3 regions of the Odoribacter sp. genome follow, and region 1 is predicted to be linked to each of the others. Evidence: riboswitches for the same ligand, from Rfam matches in the RefSeq annotation. Region 1 holds a riboswitch; each other region holds the start of a gene.
What was found. Region 1 has a riboswitch for cobalamin ahead of AC5RDS_RS10365 (5-methyltetrahydropteroyltriglutamate--homocysteine S-methyltransferase). Riboswitches for the same ligand answer to the same signal wherever they lie in the genome.
Positions count from the first base shown of each region.

Region 1 (2,269 bases):
TGAAATGTGTCTGCGTGATTTTGTTGCTTTATGGTCTTATCTTTCGATCGATTCCAGCCTTTTATTTATACGCTTTAGGAATCGTTTATAAGCATCGGTGGGCTGAAATTTCTACCGGTGTTTTCAAAATAAGTTGTCTTAAAATTTGTAAAATAAATTTTATTCTCTATTTTTGAAGCGTATTGGCTTTCCTATGTCCATCCGGTATAGGAAATAAAAGGGAACCGGGTGTAAATCCCGGACAGGCCCCGCTGCTGTGAGCTTCTTTACAACGTCCGGACAATGCTTCTGCCACTGTCGTTTATACCTCCGACGGGAAGGCGTCTGGATTGGAGCAAGTCAGAAGACCTGCCATACAAGCAATCGTCTGTGCTTTCGCGGATTCAGAGCCGGACACCTGCACATATATATTACTGTACTGTTAAAACACCGGGGATAAATGCGGGTGTATGTGGGAGGCGGCAGAGTGTTCGTATTTCCTTCTGGCCTGTTTTTATTTGAAGGATCCGTCCGACGCATCCTGCCGGTGTTTTTAATTTTCTTTTGAATTTTTCAAAACAATAACCAACTTTTTTTTTATTCGATAAATTCCGTTATATTTGTGTCGGTATCAGGTTTCAGAATCGGTCATCACTGATTCAGGATTAAAATGGGAACTCCTGTGAAAATCAGGGACTATCCCCGTAGCTGTAAGTTCTATTCAAAGGTTGTACATTCGGAAGCCACTGCCGGTATGTCCGGTGGGAAGGCGTACAATCGGAACAAGTCAGAAGACCTGCCTGAGTACTTTTGTTTAATTCGTAGCTTTCGGGTGAAAGGTGACAGAATAAATGAACTGGTAAACTGTACTTGGTGTGTACAGGGCAGTGGTCATTTACATGCAATCTATCTTATCTGTGAGTTACCTTAATTCTGTTAAAATCAATGGAACAGGTAAAACTTCCGTTTAGGGCGGATATTGTCGGTAGTTTCTTGCGACCGGAACGACTGAAAAAAGCAAGAAAAGACTTCGAATCAGGCTTATTATCTCCTGCCGCACTCCAACAAATCGAGGATGAAGAAATTGAAAAATTAATAGCCGAACAAAAAGTTGTCGGCTTACAGGTTATTACAGATGGGGAATTTCGCCGTTCGTGGTGGCACCTCGACTTCTTTTGGGGATTAGGAGGCATAGAGAAAAAGGCAGTTGGGCAGGGATATGTATTTCACAATCTGGAAACCCGACCGGAATCTGTAAAAGTGACCGGGAAAATTACAGGATACAATCATCCCATGATCGCTCATTTCCGTTTCATCCAGAAACTGGCTGGCCAGGCGATACCCAAGCAAACGATTCCTTCTCCGGCACAACTTTTGGCCGAGTTGATCCGCGAGGGAAATATGGATGAAACCCTGAAAGTATATGGCCGGATAGACGGATTATTAGAAGATATAGCACAGGCCTATCGCCAGGTGATCAGTGGTTTCGCTGCAGCAGGATGTCGTTATCTCCAATTCGACGATTGCACATGGGGTATGCTTTGTGATGAAAAATTCCGCTGCAATCCACAGGTGAATGCGGAAGAAATGGCCCTCCTTTTTGCCCGGATAAACGAGATGGCTTTGAACTCAAGACCGGAAGGAATGACCATTACAATGCACGTTTGCCGGGGTAATTATCATTCTGCCTGGGCATCGTGGGGGGGGTATGAGCCGGTTGCCGAAACCTTATTCGACCTCCCGGTGGATGCTTTTTTTCTCGAATTCGACGACGAGCGTTCGGGAGGTTTTGAACCCTTACGCTTCATACAGAACCAAACTGTAGTCTTGGGATTGATTACAACCAAAAATGCTGCCCTTGAGGATAAACAGAAAGTGAAAAACCGCATTGCGGAAGCCAGCCAGTATGTTCCCCTGGAACGGCTTTGTCTGAGTCCCCAGTGTGGCTTTGCTTCTACCGAAGAGGGAAACAAACTTACCGAAAAGCAACAGTGGAACAAAATCCGGTTAATGTTAAAAATTGCACATTCCGTATGGAAAAATAAATAACGATTTATATGGATTTTTCAACATCAAAAACAGAAAATTTATTCTTGCAAATGATCCGGGAATTTGCAGAAAAAGAAGTGAAACCGTTGGCAGCAGCTGTCGACGAGGAAGAACGTTTTCCGGAAGAAACGGTAAAGAAAATGGCTGCTTTGGGAATGATGGGCATCCCATTCCCCAAAGAGTATGGCGGGGCAGGTGGCAACAACCAACTCTATTCGATGGCTGTCGAAGAATTGTCACG
Region 1 covers NZ_CFKYFN010000078.1:40,649-42,917, forward strand. Annotated here, with positions in the region: cobalamin riboswitch at 168-370, shown strand; cobalamin riboswitch at 596-797, shown strand; gene AC5RDS_RS10365 (5-methyltetrahydropteroyltriglutamate--homocysteine S-methyltransferase) at 925-2,028, shown strand; gene AC5RDS_RS10370 (acyl-CoA dehydrogenase) at 2,037-2,269, shown strand, end outside.

Region 2 (2,269 bases), on a different contig from region 1:
TAAAATTACGGATACCCATATTCTGATGCACGGCGGTACACTCCGTGGTTTCTTCACACCACTGGATATGGGAGGGATCATGAGCAGTTTGAATTGGAAGGTGTTGTGGGGATTTGTCTTTAAGAAAACCATCCCTTTCTTCTGGTTCCCGGCTCATACCATCACTTTTCTGTTGCCCGGCAATATGCGGGTATTGTGTGCTGCCTTGTTGGGAGTGGTATTGGGAATCCTTTTAGCGGTAGCAGCCCGCAAAGGGGACACTTCCGCACCGGATAAGGGAAGGGTTGAAAGAAAGATATAAATAAAATGCGGTTTTCTGAATTGATTTATTCAGTCGGAAAACTATAATTTAAAGTTCTTTAATTTCTTTGACGGGAAGGCCGGTCAGCTCACTGATATCTTCTGCGGCAAAACCTTTTGCTTTCATATTACGGGCGATTTCCAGCTGTTTCTTTTTTTTCGCCTTCTTTCCGGCCTTTCTCCATTCCCTCCTCTATTCCTTTTTCTTTGGCGAAAGCGATTGTCACTAACTGGTCGCGATAGACCTTGATACTTTCGTCGTACTTTTCGCGTTCTTCTTTTGTCAGTGATGCGAGTCGATGATTTTTTCCAGTTTTTCGAACACCGCTTTGCGGGCCTTAAACGGTAATCGGTTTAGTGTTTTCATGTTCTTTAATACATAAATCCAGCGTTCAAAATCAGTTATACATTTTTCTTCTTCCTTCGTAAAAGCCGGAAGTTCGATGAAAATAAAGCGTAGCTTATCCGAAAATACCTCGTGTGTATCACGGTCGGAGAGTACGATGTCCGTATGCAGTTTGCCCGGAGAATCATCCAGACGGAAATTCATGAAGAACACACCGATCCTGAATATGCCGTTCACCTACCAACAGATCGTTCAGAAAGTCGATCAGCAGGTCCTTTGTCATTTCCTGTCCGAAAATGATTTTGAATCCGACATCTGTAAAAGGATTGATAAACTTCGCCATGATAGCCCCTGAAAGAATCGTTAACGGAACAAAATCTCGCATAGACCATGCTACAGTCAATGGCTCCCCGGTGGCTGGAAATACAGATCTCCTGTAAGAATATGGTCGCAGTCTGTCTGAAAAATTGGAAAATATCGTAAAAGTATCTTCTTAAAATAAAAAAAATCGATATCTTTGCATCCGATTTTGGTGTCACGATTCTGCTGCTACGGAAAAGTGATGAAAAGGGAATCAGGTGAGAATCCTGGACAGACCCGCTGCTGTAAGCTCTGCTAAAATCTTCAACAATACTTTAGCCACTGTTCTGGAAAGAATGGGAAGGGCGTTTGAAGATTGGAGTAAGTCAGAAGACCTGCCGAAATGATGTATGATTGATAAACCTTCGGGGATTAAGGTTGCTCGATTCGGACTTGATTTTATTTTGCAAAGGGTGTGCTTTACGGCAGGGATTATGCCGGAAAACAATTTCCAGTCAGGATTCTGCAATATGATTTCTTTTCAGGTGAATTTAGAATTATGCAAAATGTTTCCGGTAAACGGAGAAGCGCCGGTGGCACATGAATGGGGTGAATTTATGCAAGTTTTTTGAGAGGAAACTTTCACTTTGTTGGGAGTGGCTTTGCCGCTGTTACAACGAATAAACTTGTATGTAATTAACAAATAATAATTTATATCGGTGTAAAACAAATTCAAGATGAAAAGGAAATTTATTTTAACTTCTCTTGCCCTTACGTTCTGTATGGGCATGTATGCAGAGCAACCTGTAACTGTAGAAACCGATTCCATGCGTCGGATAGATTTGGAGGAGGTGATGATCCATGCGACTAAAACCGGAGCTTTATTGAAAGATCTTCCGAACCGGGTAGAGGTGGTGACCAAGCGGCAGATCGAAGCTTCGGGGATCAATAATCTGACGGACCTGTTGAAAAATTTTGTTAATGTGGATGTGATTGAATATCCGGGATATAATTCTTATTTCAGTATCCGGGGATTCAAACCGACAGAAGGAAAATACACGACAGTCCTGATCGATGGAGTACCGGCCGGTACTACCAATATGGCGACACTTTCTTTAGGCGATGTAGAGCAGGTGGAAGTTCTGAAAGGCCCTTTCTCCGCCATGTATGGTTCGGATGCGATGGGTGGAGTGGTGAACATCGTCACCAAACGGAATAAGGATAAACTCACCGGAGGAATCAAAGTTGCAGCCGGAAGTTATCAAACTTCCAAAGGGGCTTTTCATGTCGGTGGACGGATCTACCGGGGGCTTTCTTTCGATG
Region 2 covers NZ_CFKYFN010000094.1:71,119-73,387, forward strand. Annotated here, with positions in the region: gene AC5RDS_RS12930 (hypothetical protein) at 1-301, shown strand, start outside; partial or broken gene AC5RDS_RS12935 (Rpn family recombination-promoting nuclease/putative transposase) at 350-989, opposite strand; cobalamin riboswitch at 1,160-1,363, shown strand; gene AC5RDS_RS12940 (hypothetical protein) at 1,357-1,578, shown strand; gene AC5RDS_RS12945 (TonB-dependent receptor plug domain-containing protein) at 1,684-2,269, shown strand, end outside.
Region 2: another riboswitch for cobalamin. It lies ahead of AC5RDS_RS12940 (hypothetical protein); the one in region 1 lies ahead of AC5RDS_RS10365 (5-methyltetrahydropteroyltriglutamate--homocysteine S-methyltransferase).

Region 3 (2,269 bases), on a different contig from region 1:
TCCGAACCTCCTGATCGGGGTATTTATCAATATTCACAACAATATGTTGGCAGGTTTCCGGATAAAACAAATGCAGATCGTAGGTAAAAACATATTTTTCACCCGGCATAGGGAATTTATAAGTACGCAATTTAGGACGTGGTTCGGCCAGATTATCAACTACCCAGCAATTTTCAACCTTACGCCTGTCCTGACGTAAGCAGTAAAACACCTTAGAATTTCCAGCCCACACAATATTGGGAGTTGTATTTTTATCCGAATCGCTGTCCTTCTGATTACTATAGGAATAATACTTCTCTCCATCTGTGGTCAACTGTACCGGAACCGTATCCTGCCTGTTCAGCAGATACAGATTGTGCCGGTAAGCATATATACTGTAACTACTGTCAGGGGAAAACTTTAACCAATAAGGGGATGCCGGAGGATAAAAACGGCAGGCTTGTTCAGGGTCCAGTTTTTTCAGCTCCCGGGTTCTGATATTGTAATGAAAATCCAGTCCTCCCTTGGAAAAAGAAAAACAATACGGATCCCCCTCATCAAATTTCAGCCCTCCCAATCGGAAATCTTTGATATTAAATGATATCCCCGTAGCTTGGGTTAATTTACCGATCATATCTTCCATGTCAAACATTTCCAGTTTTTTTTTACGGACCGGATCGACCAGATAGTATTTAGCACCTCCGGGCGTAATATAATTATACCAAAACATATCTGTCCCGGATATCCAGGAAGGAAATACACTCAAAGAGTGATAATACTTCTTCAGATTTTCTTCCGAATACTTGTAACAATTTTTTAAATCTGCTTTCTGTGCATAAGAAAAAAAAGCACAACAGAAAAAAGCGAAAAAAAGGATCTTTTTCATCATGTTTACATTTTGCGTTCTACTTATTATCATATACACATACTTTCATAAAGGCCAATAAATAAAAGTACATGGTGACCAAAAGTAGTAATCTTTATTTATTCTTTTTATAATTTGGACAAAATTAACAGGATAAAGTGCCTAAAATACTATCTTTGTAGCAGCATCGGTATCCCCGCATGGGAATTTGGGAATTCGGTGAAAACCCGAAGCTGTCCCCGCAGCTGTAAAGTCATTACTGTCATTTTGCAGGTCTTTTCAATGATCCACTGAAACCCGGGCGTTTTGGGAAGGAGAAAAGATGACAAGCCAGAAAACCTGCCGATCATAGCTAATAAACAAATTTCTTTCGGAGGAAAAGAGCATGAAAAAGATTTATTTTTTATCACTGGTATTTACCATCGGTTTTTGTCTGGCCTTAGGTTCCTGTCGTTCAGGTAACCGCAAAAAACAAAACCCTGTCGCTACACAAACAGATCGTTCGAATATTCGTTATGCACAAGGCTTCTGGCTGGAACAACACGAAAATTACCGACTCCTTCATATCAAAGATCCTCAAAGCGAAACCGGTTCGGAATATACCTTCGCCCTAAGACAGCGAGGCACACATCCTGAGCTTCCCCCGCATATACCTGTACTCGATCTGCCGATCCGGGGCGTCATCTGTATGACTTCTTTACAACTCTCTAATTTTATCAAGCTCGGAGCAACTTCCCAAGTCGTGGGAATCAGCAGTACCCGCTTTTTGAATAATGCAACGATCAAACAACAGTTAGCCGAAGGGAAAACTCAGAAAATCGGTATCGAGGGTAATTTCGATGCGGAAATCATTATGAACCTCGCTCCCGACCTGATCCTCATCTCTCCCTTCAAACAAGGGGGCTACGACGCTATGAAAGAAGTAGATATTCCACTAGTCCCTCATTTGGGTTATAAAGAAACGACTCCATTGGGACAAGCCGAGTGGATTAAATTTGTCGGTCTTTTAATCGGAGAGGAAGAAAAGGCGAATAAAATATTCAATGAGATAGAACAAAAATACAATGATCTGAAAAGATTGACAGCCCGGGTCGAACACCGGCCGGTCGTGCTCAGCGGTGAAATACACGGAGGAACATGGTATGCCGTAGGAGGACAAAGCTTTCTGGCACAAGTATTCGAAGATGCCGGAGCCGATTATTTCCTGAAAGACGATCCCCGTTCAGGCGGCGTATATCTCGATTTCGAAACGGTATACAATCAAGCCGACCAGGCAGATTACTGGCGCATCCTGAATAGCTACCCGGGACAATATACCTACGAAACACTTTTAGCCCAGGACGAACGTTACGGTGACTTTAAGGCTTTCAAACAAAAAGGAGTGATTTATTGTAATATGCGTGAAAAACCCTATTACGAAAATAT
Region 3 covers NZ_CFKYFN010000036.1:48,443-50,711, reverse strand. Annotated here, with positions in the region: gene AC5RDS_RS04530 (S9 family peptidase) at 1-868, opposite strand, end outside; cobalamin riboswitch at 1,016-1,206, shown strand; gene AC5RDS_RS04525 (ABC transporter substrate-binding protein) at 1,230-2,269, shown strand, end outside.
Region 3: another riboswitch for cobalamin. It lies ahead of AC5RDS_RS04525 (ABC transporter substrate-binding protein); the one in region 1 lies ahead of AC5RDS_RS10365 (5-methyltetrahydropteroyltriglutamate--homocysteine S-methyltransferase).